DNA from 4 places in the Clostridium nitrophenolicum genome. Region 2 is predicted to be linked to each of the others. Evidence: riboswitches for the same ligand, from Rfam matches in the RefSeq annotation. Region 2 holds a riboswitch; each other region holds the start of a gene.
The links. A riboswitch is a leader RNA that binds a small molecule or an ion and turns the genes downstream of it on or off. The one in region 2 is predicted to bind cyclic di-GMP.

Region 1 (3,217 bases), 700 kb from region 2:
AGTATTATAGTATTTTCAGAAGAATTATTTAACAGCTTATCTGCATCTTCAGAAATTGTTTGAGTAGTGTTTGATATTTCCTCCATAGCTTTACTTTCTTCTGTAGCTATAGCAGCTAATGTTTCACTTGAACTTAACAAACATTTGGCAAATTCAGCGGTTTTATTAAATAAATTACTTATATTTTCATTATTCTTTTTAAGTTCCTCTTCACTTTTTTCAATAGAGTTTAGTAGTTTAGATGAAAAAGATGTAAAAGCTATAATAGCAAATGAAACTAGGAATATAGAAATTATCCTAAGTATCAATTCTCTTAAAAGGAACTGATTTGGTAATGTATAAGGATTCATAGTAAACAATATAATTTCTGAGACAATACTTAATATAATAGAAATTATGTTCATTTTATTATCCAAAAATAGGGAACCGAGTAAAATAAAATAAAATACTGTTACCCAAAGCTCTTTGGATGGAATTATTAAACCCATATATATGTAGTTTGTATAGGAAGCCACAAGTATAACGATTTTTAGATTATTGAAGAATTTATTGTTTAGCTTTTTATCTGCAACTGCTAGCTTATACATAACGTTGAGAATAATTAGTTCAAAAATACCTAGTAAAAATAATGCAATTAAATAAGGCCAACTAACTTCATTATACAAGCCAAGTAGTTTCATTATAGGAAACATTGACCCTGCAAGTAATGCACTTATAGAATAGATAACTATAACAAATTTTAATGTTTGCTCTTGATATTTAATTATAGTGTTTGAATTGGTTTGCATATAATTACTCAACTCCTTGAAATTACTACCATTTATACAGTAAGGTTCCTATACTATATCCAGAAGCCACAGAGCAGAATACAACTATATCATCTCTATAAAATTTTTTATATTTTAATCTGTCATCTAAGGCCATAATAGGACTTGTACACCCAGTATATCCATATTTATTTCCAATGAAGGTTGCCTTACTTATATCGGCGCCAAGTTTCTCTAAAGTTAGCTCAAGATCTACCCGTGAAAATTGTGACATAAAATAATGGTTAACGTCATCAGGCCCGTATCCGTAGTCCTGTAAAAGTTTTGTAATTGTTTCACTCCATTTTTCTGAAAGAAAGCTAAAATCGAATGGTTTCCAAAGCATTTTTTTATCTTCTGAATCTATACTGCTATCAGGAATATTTGACATTCCGCATCCGGGCATGGTTACAGACCAATAGTAAGAATCGTCTGTAAACATTCTAGAACCTAAAATACCTCTTTCTTCCTCTTCCTCTTTTCTCTCAAGAATTATTGCAGCAGCGCCGTCAGCAGAACAACCAAAGGCTACCATGTCATCTTCTCTAGCTAGTTTACTTATTAATAATGATCCAACAACTAATACTTTCTTATATTTATTGTCAGTTTTAAGATATCTTGCTGCTACATCTATACCTGTTATCATACCTATACAATTACAGTTAACATCGAAAACTGATGAAACATTCTCTGCTTTAAGCTGATTTTTAATTAAAAGGGCGCAGCATGGTGATAAATATTCAGGTGTATCAGACACTGAGATAATCATATCGATATCAGATGCAGATAATCCTGCGCTTGCTAAAGCCTGGTTAGATGCTTGAACTGCCATGCTAATAGTAGTTTCATTCTTGTCAGCAAGTGTTCTAATTTCTCTTCCTAGCTTGCCCATAAGTGCTGCAGCGTGGTCTTCAAGTTGATATTTTTTAAAGTGTTCAACGAAATAGTGATTGTCCAACTGTCTGTTGGGATGATATGCTCCCACTCCAATTATGTGTACATTTTTATGCATAGTAACTCCTCCTAATAATTTGCTGCAAAAACAAAAAAATAGCAATGCTAAGCAATGCCATTTTTAAACAGCGATAACCTAGCAACCTGACAATCATGGGAAAATATCCTTTAGACTCATGGCTTTGCGTCCTTACCTTTAGATAAGTTTGCCTTTATTAAGTTTAACTATTATTTTGTTTAAGCTACTATTTAATAACCGTTTTAATTATACCATAATTTTCATAAAACTCAATATATCTATTAAATGATATGTATAATATAATTATGCATATCATTATAATCTGAAAATAACAGGAGGATATAAATAGCATGTTTATAGATGTACATACTCATATAGATCAATATAGCAAAGAGGATTTAAAAATGGCTATAAAGGAAATAAATGAAAATAAAATATTGAGTATAGCTAATTCCATGGATATGGAATCTTATATAAAAAGTAAGAAAATATCTGAAATGTGTTCTTATATAGTGCCTACTTTTGGGATACACCCATGGAAAGCAAAAGGTTGTGAAAAAGACTTATGGACGCTCATTCCTTATATAGAAGAAACTCCAATTATTGGAGAGATAGGCCTTGATTTTTTTTGGGTGGAAGATAAAACAAGTTTTGAATCACAAATAAAAGTATTTGAATTTTTCTTACGTGAAGCTAAGCGGCTAAATAAGGTTATAAATATCCATACTAAAGGTGCTGAGGAAGAGGTTTTAAAGCTTTTGGATAAGTATTCAATGAGTAGAGTAATAGTTCACTGGTATTCTGGTCCTAAGAATGTGTTATATAAAATGATAGATAGAGGATACTATTTTACAATAAGTACGGAGCTTTTTTATTCAGATATTATAAGGGAAATAGCAGCAATTGTACCTGTAGATAAAATGTTTGTAGAAACTGATGGGCCGGGAGCAGAAGAATGGTTGAGCGGTAATATAGGAATGCCCAAATTAGTTTTAAGGATTATGAAAACACTAGGTGAGATGAAAAAACTGACCTTTGAGGAAATGGAAAAACAGATGGAAGATAATTTTAGTACCTTAGTTGGAAAGGATATATAGAGTTTAAGGTCTTAAGTTAGCTTTGACATAATTATCTATAAAATGATATAATGACAATCAGTAGAGATTATTACGTTCGACCCTTTTCCAGGTTGGGAGAAGGGTTTTATGTATTTGTAGACAGGCAACTTATAATTTGTAGTATTTTAAATATTGTTATCAAAGCAATGATTTTTACAAAAATATATATCTAATTGATTAGGATGTGTAATTAGTGAAGAATTATAGTAAGTCAATTAATGGGATAATATCTGTTATTTTTCAGTTAATATTAATTTTATTATGGCAATTAGTTGTGGATAAAGGAGGAATACCTAAGTATATTCTTCCATCTCCTAAGG
Region 2 (3,217 bases):
CATTTTTATCAGGTGGATCTGCCCATGTTACAAAGTCATCTGTTACTATATCTATAGTACCTCCACCAACATGATCTGGTTCTGCCTGCGAAAAAAATTCCTTAGGCCCTATAAGAACGCCTGTACCAAAAGGAGCATACATTTTGTGAGCTGAAAATGCGAGAAAGTCTATGCATCTTTTCTTGTGTGAGGATTTCATGCGAACAGGATAATGAGGTACTAGTTGAGCTCCATCTACCAATATTTTTGCATTATAACTGTGACAGATGCTAGCTATTTTATATATTGGATTTTTATAGCCAGTAACGTTGGAAGCCCCTGTAACGCATACAAGCTTAACCTTTCCATTATATTCTTTAAGCTTACTTTCTAAATCATCTATTTTCAATTTTCCTAAATCATCTACGTCTATATAATCAACTTTAAATTTATTTCTCCAAGGTAAGTCATTAGAGTGATGCTCCATTCTTGTTGTTAGAATTACACAATCCTTATATATAGTTGAAACAGCAGAGGATAATTTATTTATAGCTTCAGTAGTGTTTTTTACATAAATAACTGTATTTTCACGATAATCGCAGTGAACAAAATCGCACACAATTTTTCTAGAATCCTCATAAATTTTAGATGAAAATATGGATTTGTAGCCTGTCCCCCTGTGAATTGATGAGTAGTACTTTGAAAAATCCATTATTTCATCTAAAACAGAATTAAGTGGAGGAGTAGTAGCTGCATTATCAAAATTTATAGCTATTATCGATTTCCCATTTTCGGTGGGAACTTTCTCATCTACACCAGCAACTATATTTCTATAATTAGATTTTGTTTTATCGTGAGACATGATAAATCACTCCTTATACTAATAATATGCAAAATTAATGCAGGGAGTGATTTTATTTATTACAAATATGAAATTATCTTAGATTTAAGTTATATTAAAGATAACTTATGAAATATAATAGAAATAGCATAAATAATTAAATGATTCAATGATGGAATTTACATCATTAAATATTAAATGTTGATTTTTTTGCTTTTATTTAGTAAAATTACATTGATTATTATGAATAGTTGTATTATTGTTTTTGTTTGTATTTATATAATAGTTCAGATATATTTAAAAGTTTTATAAAAGTTGGAAGCAATGAAAAATTCCTTTTATGTGGGCACCTTGGGAATTTTGAGCTAGTGGTGCACCCTGCCAACAATTAATTAATTAACATTAATTAATTGTTATTTTTTTTGAATTTATTATATAAAAGTTAAAACATAGAAGAGAGGAATTCATTATGTTAAAAATTTTGATTGTTGATGATTCTAATTTTTCTCAAAGAATAATGGCCAATTTAATAAAAAAGTATCTAGAAGATGTTGATATTCATTTTGCAAATGATGGACAAGAAGGAATAGAAGAATACAAAAAAATTAATCCGGATTATGCCTTTGTAGATTTATTGATGCCAAATATGAGTGGAAATGACATGATAGGGTTAATAAAAGAGTTTAAAGCTGATGCAAAAATAATTGTAGCTTCTGCGGACGTACAAAAAAGAGTTAGAGAAGAGATAGAAGGATTAGGTATAATGTCATTTATAAATAAACCTTTTAATGATGAAAAAGCAAAACTTATATGTGATATGATAAGGAATGATTTAAAATGAATGATACTGCACTAAGAAAAGATATGTTAAAAGAATTATTCAATATAAGTGTTGGTAAATCAGCTAGCATTCTTTCAGAAATAATTGATAAAAAAATATTGTTAAATGTACCTGATATAGAGATATTGGACATAAAAGATAACAAAATTCAATTGGATAAATATTTTAATGATATTATAGAAGGCGCTATTATGGTGTCCTCAATTTCCTTCAAAGAAAGATCAGCTGGAAGAGCCAGCCTGATTTTTCCTGCCGATAAAATGAGAAACTTTATAAACCTTTGTCTTCATGAGGAGAGCAAAGATGAATATTGTGATTTGAATTTTACAGATATAGACTTTGATATTATAAAAGAGGTAGGAAACATAGTTTTAAATTCTATTATTGGAGAAATTGGAAATTATATAAATATAAAGTTTAATTATATGATACCTGAAATAAAAGTGTTTAATAGTATGGATATCGAAGAATTCATAGAAAATGAAGAATATGCATATATTTTAATGCTATATGTAACCTTTAATATAGAGGATTCAAAGATTGAAGGAGCTATTGTAATTAATTTGACATTAAAGTTCTTAGACGAGATATTGAAAAAAATATATATGATGGAAGCTGATTTTAATGGATAAAATATTACGTGATACATTAGATTGTATAGACGAAGGAACTATAGTATTAAATGAAAAATATGAAATATTATATTGGAATAATTATATGGAATATTTGACTGGTATAAAATTGGAAAATGTACTTCAAAGGAACATATATAGCGTTTTACCAGGCTTAAATAAAAAATATTTTAAAGATTTAATACAAAATATAATGCAAAATGAATGTAAAATGTTTCTCTCGGCGGCTATGCACAAGGATTTGATCAGCATTGATAAAAAATTAAATTTAAAAATAAGTAAATTGAGAAGTGACGACAGGAATGTTATTCTTCTTGAGTTTATTGATGTAACCAATCAATTTCTTCATATTGAACAGTTAAGAAAATACGTTCATGATTTGTATCTATTAAATAAGGAATTAAAAGAAAAAGAAAAGATTATAAAAAATTTAGCTTATTATGATAAGTTAACAGGTGTTGCAAATAGAACATTATTTTATAAATATGCTGAGAAATTTTTAGATGGTGCCAAAAGAAACAACAAATTGTTAGGATTGATGTTTATAGATGTCAACAAATTTAAAAACATAAATGACACATATGGACATGAAGTAGGTGATAGAGTTCTTGTTAGAGTTGCTGATATATTAACGAAAGCTACAAGAAAAAATGACGTAGTTGCTAGATATGGTGGAGATGAATTTTTAATATTATTACCGGATATAAAAAGCTTTAATAATTATAAATCTATAGTTTCGAGAATTATTAATAATAAAAACAAAATCATAAATGATGAAAAACAAATAAATATATCATTAAGTATTGGAGTTAGCTTTTATCCGAAGAATGGAGATAGTATTGATGAATTAATAGTAAAAGCTGACAAGGCAATGTATGTTGCAAAAAATAAAGATGGGGAAGATAATTGCTTTTGTGATATAGG
Region 3 (3,217 bases), 740 kb from region 2:
TGATATACTTGCAGAAGTACCTAAAACAAAGGACTTCTACGTATTACTTCTTTGTATCAACACAATAGTCTCCGCATGTATTCCGCTTTATTCAGTTTTCAAGGAACAACGGCTTGTCAGCCTGTCAAAACACACTGTATGACAGTATGCTTTGATAGATTGGCAATAGTTTAAAAGAAATGAGCGCATGAGAAAATCACATGCCCTTTTCCCTTAAATCTCAAAATCCAGTATCATTTGTAACAATGCTGTTGTAAGATGTTCCTGCCTGTCCTTATCCACAACGTAGTATTTCTTCCCGTATTCATCTGAAAGAATCTTTGTAGACAACTTTGCTATGTAACCCTCGTAATGTTTCAAAATCTTTTGCATCGCCATAGCGTCACCTTCTGTAGCTGCTTTAATTGTGGTATATGGCAGGAGATTTTTTTGTTTCTTCACAGGTCTTCACCCTCCAATCGCCTTTTTAATGTTGCCAAAGCACTGATACGGCTGCGGTAAATAGTGCTACGGTTTTTTCCAAGTTCCAATGCTATTTCAGCGTCAGACATTTCTAGAAAGTAGAACATCAGAAGAATGTTCCGTTTTTCTTCCGGTAGGCTGTCCAAAGCATTTGCAACCGCTTCATTCCCGACCTCCACATGGAATTTCAGAATCAGATAATACTTACCGTCCAGATGGTAGGTATCTAAAGTTTGCAGATGGTTCAGTTCCTTTTTCGGCAGTTCGGAAAACGGGCATTCTTTACGAAATTTTCTTCCGGAAGAACGGCGGCAGTTACTTTGTGTGCGAATCATGACCTTTCTTGCCAAACAATCAAATTGGTACTGAATAGTTGTCTGGAAATCACGGTTGGCCTGTTCTGTCAGCTCCTTTACCGGAATGGAATTGAAAGAAGATGGCTTCATAGAATATCACCCCCTTTCCAGCCAGCAGGGAGAGAAACTTCGGTTTCTCTTGCCCCCTTTCGCACTGACTCTCACCGGAGAGGTGATATTTGTTGCGTTTTTCAGAAAATATTTTGAGATATTTTTGAGAATCAAAAAAGGCACACAAACAGACTGTTTTTATCTGCATGTGTGCCTTTTTCATTTTTCTTATGTATTATTAAAAAACATATAAATGTTTGCTTTTTCCTATAATAAAGGAATACTTTTTTTACATTATTAGAAATTGGATTTAACTGACCAATCATACTATTCATGGGCTTGCCCCCTTGTAACTGCCATAAACCTAAATAGATAACCCCCTGTTTATTCTCTGTATAAGCCAAACCGTTACAGCAAGGTAACGGTTCCTCCCTTAACTGCTGGCAGTTATATACACGCATAAAAATACCCGCCAAACTCATGTTTTTTTTATTTGGCGAGTAGTTCATTTTGACTTTCGTCTATAAAGGTTTCTTCTAAATATATTCTCACTAAATGAGCAAAAGGAAAACCTGCCGTAAAGGGCAGGTTTTATACGTAATTCTTTACAGTAGCTAGACTATCATCGTGCTTTGACACCTTAGATCCTCGGCTTTGCGTCCTTGTCTTTCGGCAAGTTTGCCCTTTGACTAAATTCTATTTTATTTTCAAAATCTTGATGAGGATATAGAAATAGCGCCTCGATAATCTGATTTTTGTCATATCCAAGTGCTTTCATTTCATGTAGAAAGCGCTGTATTGTAAGCCGAACCAGTTCCTGACGTCTGCACATAATCTTTTGTTGATCTTTAATCACTAAATAACCTTTTCCTTTGTGGCTTTCCACCAAGCCTTCATGCACCAAAGAAATCATGGCATGCTGTACTGTGTTCGCGTTTACGTGAACTTCGGACGCTATTTTTCGTACTGAAGGAATTGGCATACCTGGTGCCAGTTCACCAGATAAAATCATATTTTGAAAGTGATTATGTAATTGCAAATAAATGGGTATCTCACTGTTGATGTTCATTCCACTGTCCGTCCTCCTGTATCATCCTTTGGCCTGTATCCAGATTTATGACTTGATCCGCCAGCCCACACATACGCTCGGTGAAAGTTATGATTAGGAGTACAGCCATGTAATGTATATCATCCTTCTTATGATTACTTCCTGTGTTTTTTTCCTGCATTTTTCGCTACCGTAGTTTTATCCTCGAAGCCTTTCATACAAAGCAACATAACGATTGATAGTGCTACCATAATGAGTAGGACACCGATTTCTACAGAAAGATTAAACGTGAGTGTACCGTCTCCCGTAAACTTGATAATTCCAAGGCCAGCGGTAATAGGATAGTAATCAGTCAATGCTCTGCCTGCTATAAAAATGCCACAGAAACCGTAAACAAATGCTAATCCAGTCCCGGCAAGAAAGCCGTTTTGTTTTCTACTAAAAAAAATGATGATAGGCAACACAGCCAGATAACAGCAAAGTCCTAATCCAATGAGTTGAAAGAACGATTTCATTATAAGAACCGGAGACATATCTCCATGGCAGAACAGCGCACCTAAGACAAATGTACATAGAAAGCTAAAAAAACCGTACAATGCAGTAACAAGCCCAACTGTAATCACTTTTCCCGCCAATAATTTACGAAATGGAATCGGTACAGTCAACATATTTTTCAATGTATGATCCACATACTCACGGTTTATGATATAGCCTCCGATCAGAACAATCATAAACGGAAAAGCCATGCTGAAGTTATTCCATATGACGCTGTTTGTATAACTTTCATACTGCATTATTTCATTACCACTGTTCTGCTGGAAAGCGGCTAAAAGTGCTGAAAACAACACGGCTACAATGCCGACCCAAAGAATGCTGTAGCGCTTAAGCTTTTGAAATTCTGTAATAATTATATTAATCATAGTTTCCTCCTAATCTTCCTGCTTTTTAAATATGAATGAAATCAGCAGGACTGATATTACCGCTATTAAGAACAGTATGCCTGCACAAACCGGAGTGGACAGCATATAGGGTTTTCTCATTGCAAGATATTCCGCGGTAAGTCCGCTCCAATAGGATGTCCACCAGCGCATAATGACTGGTGCGGGCAACACGGTAATAAGAGCATTGTTAGAAGCGAATTTTAACATGTTAAGTGATATGCCAAAATTTAAGATAGAATAAATAAAGGCAATTAAAATGGAAAAAATATAGCTTTTGTTGAAATAGACAATGAGAATAACCACGGGAAGGACTGAAACAAACAGCATAATGCCAAGGATGGCACTTAGTCCTAATTTAA
Region 4 (3,217 bases), 520 kb from region 2:
GATTGAATTTCTCCTTACCGACAGTGATATATCCTGTACCACCTTTTGTTTCTTAAATGTTTTACAAAGATTTTTTGTTTCTAAAATTAAATCCTTCATTCTTACCAACCTCCTGTACAATTAAATCATAATAGCTAATTATAAGGATTCTATAAGGAATGAAAAATTGCGGAATCATAATTTCACATTAAATGTAATTTTGAATACATCAAAGAGCCTGCATCTAACTTAGAATACAGGCTCATATAATAAATTCTCTATTATTTTTATTGAAATTGATAGTTCCACATCTATATAACTATCTATTGCTTGTGCTTTAGTTTTTGCATTTAATATAACCTTTGTTAAAGCTATATTACATTTTATTTCACTTCAGAAATTTGAAATTTATCTATATGTTTTATCATATCCTGTGTTATATCAGTCAGCTGCTCAGCTGCACTTGCTATTTCTTGTGAGGAACCACTTATCTCCTGAGTAGAGGATGATATTTCTTCTACAGAAGATGAAATATTCCCCGATGCAGAAGATACAGCTTTAGTATCTTCAATTATCTTTTGTTTTTCTTCATTAATAACAACTATATTATTGTGTATATCATTAATTTTAGGAAAAATCCCTTCTATATAGGTTATAACTGTCTTAAGACTATCTGTAGACTTATCAAGCTTTACCATCTGATCATTAAGCTTATAATTCATATCTTCTGATGTCTCAGTAATCAACTCTCCCTCATTTATAATAACTCCAATTAAAGAATTTATGTTCTGTGATGAATTCTTTGATTGTTCTGCTAACTTTCTTATTTCTTCAGCAACTACTGAGAAGCCTCTTCCTCTTTCTCCAGCTCTTGCAGCCTCAATAGCCGCATTTAGTGCAAGTAAATTCGTTTGTTCTGCAATACTATTTATGATATTAGTTATTTTACTGATTTCATTTAGGTGCATACTAAAGCCTTTTATTTTATCTCTTACATCACCAAAAGATAAATTTACATTCTTAATTGATTGTTCAAAAATTAATAAATCCTTATTGCTATCCTGTGCCTTATTATTTATAATTTGAACTTCAGAATTTAACTTCTCAGCTAATGATGAAATTTGATTAATTTTCCCTCCAAAATTATCCATTGCATTACTTATAGTTGACATTTGTTCCGACTGTACATTTAGATTTCGTGCACCGTCATCAATAGATTCAGCAGCTGTTTCAGAAGCAACTGCTAGTTCTTCTGATGTAGCAGATAGATTTTCTGTCTGCTGTTTTACCCTATTTGAGCTTAACCCTATATCTTCAATAATTTTTTTAATATCCATCCTGACTTTATCAACATATGTCGCTATATCCTCAATTTCATCTCCACTCCTAACGTTTATAGAAGTTGTTAAGTCCCCTTGTGACATTTTATCAAGTCCGTATTTGATCTTTCTTACATTTGATGATATTTTCTTTGATAAGCTAAAAGTCATTAAAGCAGTCAAAATAGACATAATAAAAGCTGTAGCTATAAGACTTATGTACATAATCTTTTTAGTATATGTATGTAAGTGTACATCTATATCCGCTCCCATAATAGCTATAATCTTACCCGAAGAGTTTTTAATAGGTGCATATCCAGACATAAGTATACCATCTTTATCTTCAACAGGATTTTTTGAAGAAGTTATTTTTCCATCAAATGCCTCAGACATTTCTTTTTCAAGGCCGTATTTTTCACCAAGATTGTCACTTTTCTTTACGTTTGCATCCACTAAAGTGTAGGCACTGTTATCTTCTCCTTTACCCATAATATATAAAAATTTTACATCTGCATCATTTTTATATATTATAAGAGATTCCTTTATTTCTTTATATTCTTTACTGTTCATAGATTTATTTTTAATAATCTTGTCTACCTTATCTCCATCAACAGAACTCACTGCTTTACTAGCACAGTTTGCTACATCCTCTTGTATCTTTAAAGACACCTGGCGAAATATAAATAAATTAGCTGCAAACAATATGATCATTGAAAAAATAAATATTAATCCTACTCTTTTTAGTATTTTTAGTCCTAATTTCCCCATACACTTTATATGATGTAGTTAACCACATCATATACTCCCCCTCTCAAATATATATAATTATAAAAAAAGGCCTAAATTATAAACAGACAACATTATAATATCTGTTTAATAAATACAGGCCGGTTGCACCACTAACTCAAAGCTTTCATGGTGCCCATTTATAGAAAGCTCTTCATTGTTTCCATATAATTAAATTATAAGTAATATTAACCATGAATATTTTACCATATACGACTTTTATTTTCAACAATTTTTGCCATTTTGTTTGTATCAAGTTCTAGTGGTCAATTTTATTTTTTAAAATTTTTCCATTAAATTCAGTCAAAAACGGAATGATTATAAGACTAAAAAACTCTCTAGCTAAAGGTTTTATTTGCCTTTAACTAGGGAGTTAATTTCTATGCTACTGTATTTTCAGTTTCTTCTTTATTTGTCTTTTTAGCTATCATCGGTAGTATTAATCCTAGTCCTAATAATACGATTGGAGTTAATACATTAAGTGTTATTTGGAAGTACCATTCACTTGAGTAAGTTTTAACTCCCTTAGGGAACATACCCATTATACAAGCAAAGGCTGTAAATCCAAAGCACCATAATCCTGCTAGGAATCCAAATGTCTTGTTTTTAGTGAACTGATAAGTTGCCTGGAACTTACCTTCTTCAGCTTTCTTTAATGCCATGTAAGCAAAGAATACCCATAAGTATCTTAATGGCATAACTACCGCATTTAATCTTAATAGCCAGTTAAATAATGATGTCATATCACCTATTCCAAGTGCAGGCACTATTATAAGTGTTCCAACTAATATTGCAGTTAACTTATATCCGTTAACTGGTGTACCATTTTCATTAATCTTAGTTAATGACTTTGGTATGAATCTGTTATCAACGTCAGCCAATAAAACTTTTATTGGAGCATCTATTGAGAATGCTAAAGCTGAAATTTGTGCTAGTGTGTTTGCAATTGCATATATTATTAAGAAAAAGTTTCCTAATCCATAGTATTGTCCTAATTTCTGGAATGAATAGTATGCACCATTCATCATTAAGTCTTTTGGAATATTGTTTGGATCAAACATCATTCCCATTGCAAAGGAACCAAGTAATGCTGTTACAGCAACCATTACTGCAAGAGCTATCATTCCCTTAGG

Region 1: another riboswitch for cyclic di-GMP. It lies ahead of ACZ5N4_RS08550 (ketoacyl-ACP synthase III); the one in region 2 lies ahead of ACZ5N4_RS11830 (response regulator).
Region 3: another riboswitch for cyclic di-GMP. It lies ahead of ACZ5N4_RS15540 (hypothetical protein); the one in region 2 lies ahead of ACZ5N4_RS11830 (response regulator).
Region 4: another riboswitch for cyclic di-GMP. It lies ahead of ACZ5N4_RS09330 (methyl-accepting chemotaxis protein); the one in region 2 lies ahead of ACZ5N4_RS11830 (response regulator).

What each region holds. Positions count from the first base shown of each region.
Region 1 is NZ_AP042469.1:1,828,055-1,831,271, forward strand. It holds gene ACZ5N4_RS08545 (methyl-accepting chemotaxis protein) at 1-788, opposite strand, end outside; gene ACZ5N4_RS08550 (ketoacyl-ACP synthase III) at 814-1,818, opposite strand; cyclic di-GMP riboswitch class I at 1,896-1,981, opposite strand; gene ACZ5N4_RS08555 (TatD family hydrolase) at 2,130-2,876, shown strand; gene ACZ5N4_RS08560 (ABC transporter permease) at 3,091-3,217, shown strand, end outside.
Region 2 is NZ_AP042469.1:2,523,637-2,526,853, forward strand. It holds gene ACZ5N4_RS11825 (aminotransferase class V-fold PLP-dependent enzyme) at 1-841, opposite strand, end outside; cyclic di-GMP riboswitch class II at 1,129-1,212, shown strand; gene ACZ5N4_RS11830 (response regulator) at 1,290-1,661, shown strand; gene ACZ5N4_RS11835 (chemotaxis protein CheC) at 1,658-2,293, shown strand; gene ACZ5N4_RS11840 (GGDEF domain-containing protein) at 2,286-3,217, shown strand, end outside.
Region 3 is NZ_AP042469.1:3,264,412-3,267,628, forward strand. It holds gene ACZ5N4_RS15530 (helix-turn-helix domain-containing protein) at 214-441, opposite strand; gene ACZ5N4_RS15535 (RNA polymerase sigma factor) at 438-908, opposite strand; gene ACZ5N4_RS15540 (hypothetical protein) at 1,040-1,351, opposite strand; cyclic di-GMP riboswitch class I at 1,476-1,562, opposite strand; partial or broken gene ACZ5N4_RS15545 (GntR family transcriptional regulator) at 1,735-1,938, opposite strand; gene ACZ5N4_RS15550 (ABC transporter permease) at 2,073-2,837, opposite strand; gene ACZ5N4_RS15555 (ABC transporter permease) at 2,847-3,217, opposite strand, start outside.
Region 4 is NZ_AP042469.1:2,008,155-2,011,371, reverse strand. It holds gene ACZ5N4_RS09335 (lantibiotic protection ABC transporter ATP-binding protein) at 1-99, opposite strand, end outside; gene ACZ5N4_RS09330 (methyl-accepting chemotaxis protein) at 363-2,066, opposite strand; cyclic di-GMP riboswitch class II at 2,176-2,258, opposite strand; gene ACZ5N4_RS09325 (amino acid permease) at 2,465-3,217, opposite strand, start outside.